DNA from 2 places in the Paenibacillus sp. P32E genome. Region 1 is predicted to be linked to the other one. Evidence: riboswitches for the same ligand, from Rfam matches in the RefSeq annotation. Region 1 holds a riboswitch; the other holds the start of a gene.
What was found. A riboswitch is a leader RNA that binds a small molecule or an ion and turns the genes downstream of it on or off. The one in region 1 is predicted to bind S-adenosylmethionine.
Positions count from the first base shown of each region.

Region 2: another riboswitch for S-adenosylmethionine. It lies ahead of A3848_RS04905 (methionine ABC transporter ATP-binding protein); the one in region 1 lies ahead of metA (homoserine O-acetyltransferase MetA).

Region 1 is NZ_LVYY01000008.1:72,670-80,058, reverse strand. It holds gene A3848_RS09110 (HRDC domain-containing protein) at 1-650, shown strand, start outside; gene A3848_RS09105 (1-phosphofructokinase family hexose kinase) at 787-1,731, shown strand; gene corA (magnesium/cobalt transporter CorA) at 1,803-2,738, opposite strand; SAM riboswitch class I at 3,166-3,304, shown strand; gene metA (homoserine O-acetyltransferase MetA) at 3,392-4,321, shown strand; gene A3848_RS09090 (aminotransferase class I/II-fold pyridoxal phosphate-dependent enzyme) at 4,468-5,634, shown strand; gene mqnC (cyclic dehypoxanthinyl futalosine synthase) at 5,884-7,020, shown strand; gene A3848_RS09080 (bifunctional 2',3'-cyclic-nucleotide 2'-phosphodiesterase/3'-nucleotidase) at 7,305-7,389, shown strand, end outside.
Region 2 is NZ_LVYY01000003.1:209,328-216,716, forward strand. It holds gene A3848_RS04895 (UbiD family decarboxylase) at 1-720, shown strand, start outside; gene A3848_RS04900 (Cthe_2314 family HEPN domain-containing protein) at 733-1,494, shown strand; SAM riboswitch class I at 1,570-1,712, shown strand; gene A3848_RS04905 (methionine ABC transporter ATP-binding protein) at 1,811-2,827, shown strand; gene A3848_RS04910 (methionine ABC transporter permease) at 2,827-3,495, shown strand; gene A3848_RS04915 (MetQ/NlpA family ABC transporter substrate-binding protein) at 3,555-4,433, shown strand; gene A3848_RS04920 (NifU family protein) at 4,647-4,895, opposite strand; gene A3848_RS04925 (YuzB family protein) at 4,978-5,232, shown strand; gene A3848_RS04930 (NAD(P)/FAD-dependent oxidoreductase) at 5,244-6,305, opposite strand; gene mqnE (aminofutalosine synthase MqnE) at 6,377-7,389, opposite strand, start outside.

The DNA of each region.
Region 1 (7,389 bases):
CCTCCAGTGAACGGAAGGCGCCTTACATTCTTGCCAGCAACCGGCTGCTGCGGATGCTGAGTGCCTTTCTTCCCCGTACACCGGAGGAGCTGCTGCAAATTCCGGGTGTAGGCGAGGGCAAAGCCTCGCAATACGGCGGAGACTGGCTGAGCATCACCTCTGCCATAGAGCGGGAGCATAGTTTTCCACTGGGCTGGGTGCATCAGGCCGTTGATGAGGAGCGGTTTATGGCCTGGCAGTACAAGCAGAAGGAGCTGAAATACAAGAAGCAGCTGGAGCGGCTGCGGCTGCGAAGGGTTCTGCTGCAGGGAATCGAGGAAGGTCTTGGGATGGAGCAGTTGAAGGCACAGGGTGGTGTGAGCCGGCGTGAGGTGCTTGAAGCTGTAGAAGAACTGGAAAAAGACGGATACTCCGTGGAGAAGCTCATTGCACTTGAAATGGCGGATGTATCCCCCAACGAGCAAGCCGAGGTATGGACTGCCTACGAGCTTATGGGAGATACCTTCCTGAAGCCTGTCCTTTACAAAGCCTATGGGGAAGGCTTCTCTCCTGCAGAAGGGTTGGATGTCTACTATGAGCGGCTGCGCCTAATCCGCATCCGTTACCGGCGGGGGCAGGCGGTTCAACTAGGTGTGGCAACGAATTTCTAGGCAGTCTGGTCATCCTCTTCAGAATCATTATTGGAAGTGTCTTGATTGAAGCACTCCTCATGGAGACCTCCCTTTAGGAGAATACTGTATCTTGGAGTAAAATACATGTATTCCGAGTAAAAAGGAGAGAGACCCGATGATCGTAACATTAACGGTTAACCCCAGCGTAGATGCCAGCACAGGGATTGACAAGGTAGTACCGGACCACAAGCTGCGCTGCAAGGAGGCATCCTATAAACCTGGAGGTGGCGGGATCAATGTCTCCCGGGCTATCCACAGATTGGGCGGAGAGTCCTTGGCTCTGTATGCATCTGGCGGACTTCACGGGCAACTGCTGCATGAGATGCTGGGTATGGAGGGTGTCAGCCACCAGGAGATCCCGATTTCCGGACAGACGCGGGAAAATCTGATTGTCGTGGAGGAATCAACAGGGCAACAGTTCCGGTTTGACATGCCGGGCCCCCATTTTATTGAAGGCGACTGGGAGCAGTGCCTGGATCAATTGAAGTCGTTGACCGGGAAGCCTAGCTATATTGTGGCCAGCGGCAGCCTGCCTCCAGGCTGTCCGGCAGATTTTTATGGCCGCGTCATTGAGGCAGTGAAGCCATGGCAGGCGAAGGTTATTGTGGATACCTCGGGCGAAGCACTGCAAAAGGCTGCGGATGCCGGAGTATATCTGCTCAAACCCAATGCACGTGAGCTTGAGGAGCTGGCTGGACACGCAATTACAGGTGATGCGGAGGTTCGGGCAGCTGCGCTGGAGCTGATCGAGCAAGGACGGACAGAGGTAGTATTGGTATCCCTTGGCGGCGAGGGCGCTTTGCTGATAACAAGGGATGGCTGTGAACATCTCAAGGCTCCTGAAGTTCCTGTACTGAGTGTGGTGGGAGCCGGTGACAGTCTGGTAGGCGGGCTGGTCTACAGCCTGGAACGGGGCTGGCCGCTGCGCCGGGCCGTTCAATTCGGAATCGCCTCTGGAGCGGCGGCCGTAATGAACCCTGAGCGTCAGCTGTGTAAACGCGGAGATGCGGAACGATTGTTCGCGCAAATAGAGGCGGCAGATGCAGAAGCTCTAAAGTAAACCAAAAAGACGAAGGCTTCCTTACCATGCGGTATAGGGGGCCTTCGTCCTGCTTATTCGTCCAGTATGATTCATAGCCATTCCTTTTTACGGAATATAACCAGCATCCCGCAGCCAAGTGTAACCATGACGGCAATGACTCCATAGTAGCCGTACCGGGTATGGATTTCAGGAATATTATCAAAGTTCATCCCGTAGATCCCGGTGATGACCGTCAGCGGCATGAATATAGTGGTAATGGCGGTGAAGACTCTCATGATCTCATTGGCACGGTTGGCGATACTGGATTGGTAAGCTTCACGTAAGTTCCCCATGAGATCGCGGTACGTTTCAAAGGTTTCAGAGATCTTGACCGCATTTTCATAAATATCGCTAAAATACTTCTGCAGCTGATCATCGATCAGGCGGAGGTCTTTTTTGTTAAGTGTGTTGATAACTTCCTTCTGTGGTCCCAGCATTTTCTTCAACCAGAGAATTTCACTCCGCAGACCGATGATCTCGCTCAAATGCGATTTCTTGGTGTGCATCAGGATATCCTCTTCGAGTTTCTCAATCCGCGCTTCAATCCGGTCACCGACGGAGAAAAAGTTGTCTACGACAAGGTCGATCAGCAGATAGAGGAACCGGTCCGGCTCGCTGACTTCCTGCTCCCACAGAACGGGCTTCAGCACGCGCAGCTCGTGAATCTTTTGCTTGGTCACGGTAATAATGAAATGTCTGCCCAGAAACACGTTGAGTGCACGGAGGAAAATCTCCTCATCATCAAAACGGATGCTGTTAACTACAATAAAATAATGGCTTTCGTAAATTTCAAGCTTCGGGCGCTGATCCTCTTCACTGAGGCAGTCCTCCACGGCTAAATCATGCAGATTATACAAAGGCTGAAGCAGCTCCAGATCCTCAACATCCGCATCAATCCAATAAAATCCCTCTGCGGGGACAGTCAATGTTTCTTCAATGTCATCCACAGGGGTAAAAACTCCTGCGTTTACCAACCGGATTTTCATCTGATTCCACTCCTCTTGACCCTAGTCTTCTCCAGGGTCTGTGCTAATATAGGCACAGGGAAAAATCAGCTTGGCCGGAGGTACGGTCAATCCATGAGGCCAAATGACAGTTCGAGGGCATGAAGAAGAAATGCTCCCGCCGCCGGCAAGCTGATGTTAATCCTGTGTGGTTGCTCTTTCTGGACGCTTAACTGCGAACTCGGGTCGCCTTCCATTCTTCTCTCACCTCTTCTTTTCGTCAGGTAGGGCCTTTGAAACCCTTGTCTAGTATAACCTCCGGGTATAGGTCTTTCAAGCTAAATTCTTGAGGCTGTAAAGGACCCATTAGCATTGTATGGACTTGACGAAAAGGAGGTTCATGATTTAAAGTGAATTTTAAGAAAAGCATTTAACGTTATGTGACTTTTTCTCAATTGAATACAGCTAAATCTTATCAAGAGCAGGTGGAGGGACTAGCCCGATGAAACCCGGCAACCGGCGTGTGAACGCACGGTGCTAATTCTTGCGGAAGCTTTTGCAGGTAAGCCTTTCAGGCTGCTTGGCACAAGTTCTCTGGCAGATGAGAGAGGCGCATATGACTAACAGATATATGACCTTTCTCGCCCGAGAAAGGTCTTTTTTATATTCAGCTCAATGAAGGAGTGGAAACTGATATGCCAATTAAAATTCCCGACAGTCTGCCGGCGAAAGAAGTTTTGTCCGGAGAAAACATTTTTGTAATGGATGAAAGCCAGGCCTTCCACCAGGACATCCGCCCGCTGCGAATCGCCATTCTGAATTTGATGCCTACCAAGGAAACCACAGAGACACAGCTGCTGCGTCTGGTCGGGAATTCACCGCTTCAGGTAGATGTTGTGCTGCTGCACCCGAGCTCCCATACCTCGAAGAACACTTCGGCAGAACATTTGAAGAGTTTTTACAAAACCTTTGATGAGATCAGTGACCGCCGCTTTGACGGGCTGATTGTAACCGGCGCTCCGGTGGAGCAGCTGGAGTTCGAAGACGTGAACTACTGGGAAGAGCTAAAGGTTATATTTGAATGGAGCAAGCACAATGTGACCTCGACCATGCATATCTGTTGGGCGGCACAAGCCGGGCTGTATCATCACTTCGGCGTACGCAAGGTTGATCTGGACGAGAAATGTTTTGGCGTTTTTCCGCACACCGTGAGCCATACTAACGTGAAGCTGCTTCGCGGCTTTGATGAGGTGTTCCATGTTCCGCATTCCCGGCACACGGATATCTCGCGTGAAGATATTCTTGCGAATCCCGAGCTGCAGATTCTTGCCGAATCCGAGGAAGCTGGAGTGTATCTGGTTTCAACGCTTGACGGAAAACAAATTTTTGTGACCGGACATTCTGAATATGATCCATTTTCGTTAAAATGGGAGTATGACCGGGATATTGCCAAAGGGATGGACATTGCCATTCCGAAGCACTACTATCCGCAGGATGACCCGCAGCGCACACCGCCGGCTGTCTGGCGTGCCCATGCCAACTTATTATTCGCTAATTGGCTCAATTACTATGTATACCAGGAGACCCCTTACGATATAGACCAGGCTGATTATTTAGTATTCTAAAAATATAGGATTCTATATATTTCACTTTATCGATTATCCTTCTATTTCTCACTGAAATGGTACCATCCTTTGAAGGACGGCGAAGCCATTTCTGCTTGATATATAGAAGAGATTTGCGCATACATCACACTTAGGAGGCAGCAGCAATGGATGAGAAACTGAGGATTGAGAGCAGATTGGCACAGATAGGTTCACTGGAGGACCCGGCTACAGGAGCGGTTAATTATCCGATTTACAACGCGACGGCATTCCGTCACCCCAGACTCGGGCAGAGCACGGGGTTTGATTATATCCGTACCAAGAATCCTACCCGCTCGGTGCTGGAAGAAGCTGCGGCACAGCTGGAATCGGGCGACGCGGCTTTTGCCTGCAGCTCTGGAATGGGGGCGTTGACGACAGTGTTTGCCTTGTTTGGACAGGGTGACCATCTGGTGGTTTCGCTGGACCTGTATGGCGGAACCTACCGTCTGCTTGAACGGATTCTCTCCAAATACGGCATCAGCGCTTCCTATGTGGATACGAATGATCTGGACGGGCTGGAGGCTTCACGGCTTCCGAATACCAAGGCTGTATTTATTGAAACGCCTACCAATCCGCTGATGATGATTACGGATATCGAAGCGGTCTGTACATGGTCACGCCGTCATGGGCTGCTCACCATTGTCGATAATACGCTGTTGACGCCCTTTTTCCAGCGGCCGCTGGAGCTGGGAGCGGATATCATCGTTCATAGCGCAACCAAATATTTGGGGGGGCATAACGATGTCCTCGCCGGACTGATTGTAACCAAAGGCACCGAGCTTTCTGCAGAAATGGCAATTCTTCATAATTCACTGGGGGCAGTGCTTGCGCCGAACGACAGCTATCAGCTAATGAAGGGGATGAAGACACTTGCTCTGCGCATGGAGCGGCATGAGAGCAATGCCCTGGCGATGGCCCGCTATTTACTCGAGCATCCAGCCATCGCTGAGGTGTTCCACCCCGGACTGCCCGATCATCCCGGCTATGAGATTCAGAACCGCCAGTCCTCAGGCAACACCGGAATCTTCTCCTTCAAGGTAAAAGACGCCAGATATGTCGAGCCGCTGCTGCGTCATATCCGTCTGATCGCCTTCGCCGAGAGTCTGGGCGGCGTGGAGTCACTGATGACCTATCCGGCGGTCCAGACCCATGCCGACATTCCGGTGGAAATCCGCGATGCGGTCGGCGTGGATGACCGTCTGCTGCGCTTCTCTGTAGGCATTGAGCATGTGGACGACCTGATTGCAGATCTTGGTCAGGCGCTGGAAGCTGCCCGGGCCGAGCTGGAGTAAGCATCCGTTCAGACTATGGCAGCTGAATAATGAACTTGGCAGCAGCCTCAAAGCGGAGGCTGCTTTTTTTTAGAATATATGGATTTAAGTGTTTCACCATCGAGTCACAATATTGTTCCCGCTGCGAGGTAAAGGTTTTTCAAGCCGTTCGGATTGTGATACGATGGAGTAACGAGCTTATTTAAAAGTTGTACAAATTTTATTTATCCATTCTTATATAGTATGGGCATAAAAAGGAGGCTGCGAACGATGAGTGCGATAGATCTGATTCTGGACAAAACGCTGAAGGGTGAACGTCTTGGCCTGGAGGACACGATTCGGCTGTTCGAGAGCAACGAAATTGAGAAAATGGGCGCTGCCGCTGATATCATCATGAAACGCTGGCATTCAGACCCGCTGGCTACATTTGTGATTGGCCGCAATATTAATTATACGAATGTATGTGATGTGTACTGCCGTTTCTGCGCCTTTTACCGGAAACCGGGCTCGGAGGAAGGTTATGTGCTTCCGGACGAGACGATTTTTCAGAAAATCCAGGAAACCATCGACGTCAACGGAACGGAAATCCTGATGCAGGGCGGAACCAACCCGAACCTGCCATTCAGCTACTATACGGATTTACTGCGCGGAATTAAGCAGCGGTTCCCGGAGATCACTATGCATTCCTTCTCTCCTGCGGAGATTATGAAAATGGTCGAAGTATCCGGTCTGCCGCTGGAACAGGTGGTCCGCGAGATTCATGCGGCAGGCCTGGACTCCCTTCCCGGCGGTGGTGCAGAAATTCTGGATGACCGGACCCGCCGCAAAATCAGCCGTCTCAAAGGCTCGTGGCGTGAATGGATGGATGTGATGCAGACCGCTCACAAGATCGGCATGAACACTACGGCGACCATGGTGATTGGCCTTGGCGAGAGTATGGAGGAGCGGGCACTTCATCTGCTGCGGGTGCGTGAAGCCCAGGATGAGTGTATTGCGAATAAATATGATTCCGAAGGGTTCCTGGCATTTATCTCCTGGACCTTCCAGCCGGATAATACGAACCTGAAGCTGGACCGGCAGACCCCCGAGGAATATCTGAAGACGGTAGCCATCAGCCGCCTGGTGCTTGATAACATCAAGAACTTCCAGTCCTCATGGGTAACCATGGGGCCTGAAGTCGGCAAGCTGTCGCTGCAATATGGCTGCAATGACTTTGGCAGCACGATGATAGAAGAGAATGTGGTTTCCTCGGCGGGTGCGACCTACAAGGTCAACATTGAGTCGATCACGCAGCTGATCCGCGAGACCGGCAAAATTCCGGCACAGCGCAACACGCGCTACGATATCCTGCGGACCTTTGAGGACGGTAATGTGAAGATTGACAATGATTTTGTAATGCAGAACTAATTCTTCAATAAAAATCTATTGATTCATAACGTTGTGTGTAAGATTTTTTTGCGGCGTCTATCCTTGAGTGATTTCGTTAATGAAAACCTCGAGAATAGGCGTTTTTTTTGTTTTTTGTAAACTTTTATCGTCATTAAGAACAAAAAAAGCCCTAATGATGTGATATTTTACACAACTATTAATTAGATTTAATGGTTTTTGCTAGATTCATAATTTTGGATATGATACAATCTTGCGGTCAGCATAAGTAGGAATAAGAAACATATGGGGAGGATATCTGACTTATGGTAGAAAAAAGATGGAACAAGCCAGTAGCTGCTTTATTGGCGACCACCGTTCTGGCAGCACAAGTGCTGGGCGGAGTTTTTG
Region 2 (7,389 bases), on a different contig from region 1:
GAATGCGGTCCGCATTCCCTGGTGTCTGCTGTCGTGAGAGAGAGCTACCCTAACGAAGCGATGGTATCAGCCTACCGGATTCTGGGGGAAGGCCAGCTGTCCTTAACCAAATTCCTGCTGCTGACTGATGAGCCGGTCGAGCTGACCGATTTCCCGAGACTGCTGGAGAACGTACTGGAGCGCTTCAATCCCGCCTCGGATCTTATGGTATACAGCAATGTCTCCCAGCATGAGCAAGGGCATCCGGTGAATCCATTGAACAATAGCAGCAAGGCTATAATGGTAGGAGTGGGAAGTCCAGTACGTGAGCTTCCTTATGCATACACAGAAGGACTAATTTCAGGTGTCTCACAGGCAATTCCTTACTGCCGGGGATGTTTAGCCGTTTCCGGTGCATCCTATGAAGAAGATCCTGAACTTGCGTCCCGGCTAGTCGCTGTTCTGCGAGCCCAGGAAACGGCCTGGCCGCTCGTGATAGTGGTGGATAACGCCGCAGATACAGTACGGACTCAAACCTCTTTTCTGTGGACGGTGTTCACAAGGTTCGATCCGGCCAGTGATATATACGCCGAATGTGAGATCAAACGCCATCATATCGGCTATAAGCTGCCCCTTGTGATCGATGCCAGAATGAAACGGGAGTATCCGGAGGAGCTGATTCCGCGCGAGGATATTGTTCAGCGGGTTGACCGCAACTGGAAAAGCTATTTCCCACACTGAGGAGGTTACAGGATGCTGCGGATATTACTCGGAGAGCCGCCCCGTGAGAACAGCGGTGTGCTGGCTGAAGCGATGGACAATATGGCCAGGCTCGCATCCATGCTGCGCAAGGACATGAACCTGCATGAAGACCGTAACCACGAATACCGCAAGCTTGAAATCTGGACGCGCGGTCTAATCTCTTCACTGGACGAGCTGGAGCAAAGCTGGTTCGCGGCTGCCTTTTTCCGCAAATCCGTTGTAGCGGGTTACATGGATGATATGTCCCCTATGGAGCAGGGTGAATATGCGAGATATGTTTATTTTTATAAAGATGGCTTCATTCGTGTGTTTTCACTGCTCGACAAGCTGGGTACGGTGCTCAACAGTCTGTACGATCTGAACACCAGCAAGGTCAAAGCCCATTTCTCCTATTTTACAGTGCTTCGCCAGTTTCATTTACTTAAGCAGCATACAGAACTGGCTAATGAACTGGAGGAAATTAAGCATTCCTACCGGGAGCCGCTGGAGAATCTGCGCAAGCGCCGTAACGCCGAGATCCATTACATGAATGCTGAAATGCAGGATGATCTGTGGCAGCGGCATCAGGGACTTCATGACAGAATTCATTTGGAGGATCTGGATAGCCATCTTGAGGATTTGAAGCAGAGCCTTGAAATGGCATGTAAGACCTTGGCAGCAGCATTCAAATACAGCAATGAGCAGTGGCATAAGAGTAAAATCGCCGCCAATCTAAAGCCCGGGCCTTCTTCCTCAGTAAAAAGTTCCCTTTGACAAAAAAACTTAAACTTACTATACTTGAGCTTACATTAGCAGCTTACATGTTGCGGGAACTAATTTCATAATAAACTCTTATCGAGAGCGGCGGAGGGATAGGCCCGATGAAGCCCGGCAACCGATTTGTAGGTGAAGCGATACTCGTCGCTCTCTTCAAATGTCATGGTGCTAATTCCTACAATGCCGCTTGGTTTGCGGTCGTTGGCAGATGAGAAGGCATGGTTAATACAATCACAGGGCCTCTTTCGATCTGCAAATGATCGTAAGAGGTCTTTTTGGTTTTCATATGGGTTACTTGGGGAGGACAAATGGTTTGATAGAGCTGAAAGGTTTGACCAAGGTATACGGAAAAGGCAGCAAAGCTGCAACGGCGCTCTCCGGACTGAACCTGTCGATTCAAAAAGGGGAGATTTTTGGAGTCATCGGCCACTCGGGTGCCGGTAAAAGTACATTGATCCGCTGCATCAACCTGCTGGAGCGCCCGACGGAAGGCGAAGTATGGGTGGACGGAGTGGAATTGACCTCACTCAGTCAAGGACAGCTTCAGGAACGGCGCCGCAAGATCGGTATGATCTTTCAGCATTTTAATCTGCTGTCTTCCGCGACGGTGTACGATAACATTGCATTTCCGCTGCGGCTGTCGGGAACACCCAAGGCACAGATTGAACAGAAGGTTCTGGGTCTGCTGTCGCTCGTAGGTCTTGAAGAGCACAGCCGTAAATACCCGGCCCAGCTATCGGGAGGGCAAAAGCAGCGGGTTGGCGTCGCGAGGGCCCTAGCCAGTGACCCCGATGTGCTGCTATGCGATGAAGCTACCTCGGCACTGGACCCTCAGACGACCGATTCAATCCTGCGGCTGCTGCTGGACATCAACCGGAAGTTTCATCTGACCATCTTGCTGATTACCCATGAAATGCATGTCATTCAGAGTATTTGCGATCGGGTTGCAGTGATACATGGCGGGGGAATAGTCGAGCAAGGCGAGGTAGCCACGGTATTCCTGAAGCCGCAGCATGAAGTGACGAAGGATTTTATCCGCAGTGAACACCAGCATGAAGGTCCGCTTCGTGTAGCGCTGGATGCAGTACATGGACAGTACAGCACATCCGTCAAAATCACATTCCTTGGACAAAAGACCTATGAATCCACGCTCTCCCATGTGGTCCGGAGAACGGGTGTGGACTTTGCCATTCTTCAGGGAACGATATCAACGATCAAGGATGTACCATACGGCCAGCTCCTGGTTCGCTTTGAAGGCAGCTTGGAAGCGGTTGAGGCAACTCTTGCCGAACTGACAGCGCAAGGTCTTGATGTGGAGGTGTTCGGCTAATGGGGAATTTGAATTTTAACGAAATTAACTGGGAAGAAATGCTGGATGCGGGCATAGCTACACTACGAATGTTGGCTTATTCCGGAATTTTCACAATTATTCTTGGTTTACCACTCGGAATTGTGTTATATTTATGGGGAAGATCAAATAACTATATTATCAGGTTGGTTTACTCGGTATTATCTTTCGTGGTGAATATCCTGCGTTCCGTGCCTTTCATTATCCTGATGGTCGCCTTGATTCCTTTGAGCAAAAGCATCATGGGAACTTCAATCGGTGTTCTGGGAACCATTCCGGCGCTGGTAATCGGTGCTGCTCCGTTTTTCGCCCGGCTGGTGGAAACGGCTCTACGCGAGGTGGACCGGGGCGTGATCGAAGCGGCGCAAGGGATGGGGGCTACTACCGGACAAATCGTCTGGCGCGTGCTTTTGCCGGAAGCCCGTCCAGGTCTGCTAGCCGGAGTGACCATTACCATTGTTACATTAGTTTCATACACAGCGATGTCGGGGATGATCGGCGGCGGAGGTCTGGGTGACCTGGCTATCCGATACGGCTATTACCGCTATGAGAAGGAAGTCATGATAATCTCGGTAGCGCTAATGGTGATTCTCGTGCAGCTGCTGCAAATGGCCGGTGACCGGCTGGTTCAACATTTTACCCGGAAATAAGGTACTTCCATATACAAGCCTTATTCATACACACATACACAATAGAGGGGGATTTACAGATGAAAAAAGTACTGCTCACATTCTTCAGCTTGACCTTGGTTTTGGTGCTGGCAGCCTGCGGCAACAACAATAATACCAACAATGCAGCGAACTCTGCGGCTACGAAGGCCCCGGCTGCGAATGCATCCACAGAGCCGTCAACCGAGCCGTCTGCTGAACCGGTAACGCTGGTGATTGGCGCATCCCCGAAACCGCATGCGGAAATTCTAAAGGCAATTGCCCCGCTTCTTGAAAAGCAAGGCATCAAACTGGAAATCAAAGAATTCACGGACTATATCCTGCCCAATACACAGCTGGCCGAGAAAGAACTGGACGCCAACTTCTTCCAGCACAAGCCTTACCTGGATGACCAGAACCAAAAGAACGGCACGGATCTGGTATCCGTTACGGCAGTTCACGTTGAACCCTTTGGTGCCTACTCCAAAAAAATCAAATCGATCGATGAGCTGGCTGACGGCGCAAAAGTAGCGATTCCGAACGATGCCACCAACGGTGGACGCGCCTTGATCCTGATGGCCAAAAATGGCCTGATCACTTTGAAGGACGATACCAATATCGCTTCCACCACAGCAGATATCACCGAGAACAAAAAGAACCTGAAAATCGTGGAATTGGAAGCTGCTATGCTTCCCCGCCAGCTGGATGAAGTAGATCTGGCCCTGATCAACACCAACTATGCGCTGGAGGCAGGCCTTGTTCCAACCAAAGACGCATTGTTTATCGAAGGAGCAGATTCTCCGTATGCCAACCTGCTGGTAGCCCGTCCTGACAACAAGGACTCTGATGCCATTCAGAAGCTGGCTGCAGCACTGACTTCCCCGGAAGCCAAAGCCTTTATTGAAAAGGAATACCAAGGTTCGATCATCCCTGCGTTCTAAGAGGGATTCATAACTGGAGAGGTGAAATTCAGACCAGAGATTGCAGGGTAGCCATAAGTGGCTGTTCGGGCAGCCTCTGGTCTTTACTAATAGCTCTGCTACTCCGGTACCTGTACCTGTCCGCCCTAAAAGTTGATACGCCATGTGAAATCCACTATAATAAAAAAATCCCGGCCTTCTTCATCGGAAGGCCGGGATCGTTATGATACGGGATTAGAATACTTGAATAACTTCTTCCACGCCGTCTACTTCTTCAAGGAGGGCGCGTTCGATCCCGGCTTTAAGCGTGATCGTGGAGCTTGGGCAACTGCCGCAGGCACCCATAAGTTTCAACTTAACAATGCCGTCTTCGACATCGATCAGTTCGACGTCACCGCCATCGCGCTGCAGGAACGGACGAAGTTTATCGAGCACTTCCAGTACTTCATCATACATGGTGGCGCTTTGTACATTCTCACTCATTTCTCAATCACTCCTTTCGTATGCTTATTATAGTACAAAAAGTTAAAAAATAAAATGGTTCACACAGAATAAGGAGAACATCATGAGACCACTTATTGAATTTTGTGCCAGCAATATCGGTCATGGCACAGAACCGCTGAAGCGCAAGCTGGAACTAAATCCCGAATATGATGTCATCGAATATGGCTGTCTGAACAATTGCGGGCAATGCTATCTGCAGCCCTTTGCCATGCTTGACGGTGAAATTATTGAAGCAGAAACTCCTGAAGCGCTTGAAGAAGCCATTGAGGCAGCCATTAAGGAACAGGAAGCCTGGGACAATCTTGAAATTGACTAGTCCCGGTTTTTTTAGCCGAAATGCCGCTTGGACATCCAGAGCACACCGCTTTTCAGCAGGCGGGGAACCCGTCCTATCACAGAACGGCGGCCCATCAGGCCAAAGCCGGCATTTTTGCCCAGAGAGCCAAGGGTGCCCTTCAGCTTGATTTTGTGCAGCTTCGGTGTTTCATCGCGCCATAGTGCTTGAATAATCTGTGCCACCTGTTCACCTTGCGCTCCTGCCGCCTGTGCGCTGGGTGCAAAGGGAAGACTTGCACAGTCCCCAATCACATAAACCTCCGGATAATCAGCCACATTATAATACTGACCCACAACAATCCGTCCGCCCCGGTCCTTCGGCAGCTCTAGCTCCTGGACGACCTGCACCGGCTGGATGCCTGCGGTCCATACGGTTACATCTCCGGGAATGGCCTGGGTGCCATTGAAGATGGCATCCTTTTCAACGTGGGATACAGAAATTTGGCCCAGGGTCTCCACGTGATGCTCACTGAACCATTCCTCTACATACTGCGACAGCTTCGCGGGAAAGGAGGACAGCACGCGTTCTCCCCGGTCCAGAATGGCGATGTTCAGATCCGGACGGCTCTCCCGCAGCTCTGCAGCAATCTCCACTCCGCTAAGTCCGCCACCTACAATGTTAACGGTTCCGTATGGTTTCACGTCATTCAGACGGCGGTAGGTTTCACGTGTCCCGGAGAAGCTCTGGATGCTGCAAGTATGCTGTTCTGCTCCTGGAATATGATGATAATTATCCGTACAGCCGAGTGCAATGGCCAAAATGTCGTAAGACAACGGTTCCCCTGTCTTCAGAAATACCACACGGCTCCCCAGATCAATGGAGCCCACTTCTCCGTAACGAACCGTAAGACGGGGGTGAACCGGGAACTGGATGCGCAGATGGTAATCCGTGACGGTGCCCGCAGCCAGTGCGTAGTATTCCGTCTTGATTCCCTGATAAGGCATCCGGTCAATCAAAACAATTTCCACATCATGGGGGAGATGGTTGTCGAGTAATTCTTGAATAAGGGCAAGGCCGCCGTAGCCGCCGCCCAAGACGAGTACTGTTCTCATGACATCTTCCTTTCGAATATGGCTCAAGTAATGGCCATTGCAGCTGTTATCGGATGAATTCCGGCTTGCAGTTATTCGTATACCTTAATCTCGTTGTAGAAGGTATCCCGTTCTACCGGAATCTTACCGGCGCCCTTCACCAGCCAGATCAGCTCTTCGCGGGTCAGTCCCTCTGGAGTTAAGGCCCCAGCCGCGTGGCTAATCCGTTCCTTCAGAATCGTGCCGTGCACGTCAGATGCGCCGAAGCTCAGGGCAACCTGGGTTAGCTGTGCCCCGATATTGATGAAATAAGCCTTAATATGGTCGAAATTGTCCAGCATTAGACGGCTGATCGCAATCGTTTTGAGGTCCTCGTAGGCCGAGTTACGGCGCATGATTCCGGCGTTCTTATTCTTGGGCTGCATCGACAGGGGAATGAATACCATGAAGCCGTTCGTTTCATCCTGAAGATCCCGGATTTGCAGCATATGCCGCACGCGGTCCTCATGAGACTCGATCGATCCGTACAGCATCGTGGTATGGGTCTTCATGCCGAGCTGGTGTGCCGTCCGGTGAACCTCCAGGTATTCCTCTACATTGGCTTTGTTGACCCGCATTTTTTTGCGGTATTGGTCAGAGAGAATTTCTGCTCCACCGCCTGTAAGCGACTGAAGTCCGGCTGCACGCAGCTCCTCCAGCACCTCACGGATACTGAGTCCGCTGATTCGGGTGAAGAAATCGATCTCCGCCGCTGTGTAGGCCTTCAGAGTCACCTGCGGGAACGCTTCATTCAAGGCCTTAAGCGAATCCACATAATATTGAAAAGGTACCTTATCATTATGGCCGCCGACAATATGGAACTCACGCACCCCAGGGTGGATGTGCTGTTCGACATATTGCACCATTTCCTGACCGGAAAGGGTATAAGCGCCTTCTTCACCGTCATCCTTGCGGAAATTGCAGAATGCGCAGTGTGCTTCGCAGACATTGGTGAAATATAGGCTCATGTTTTCGATAAAATATACCTTGTTGCCGTTCTTGCGCTGATTGACCTCATTTGCCAACTGGCCGATGGTGAGTAAATCATTGCTTTCATATAAATAAA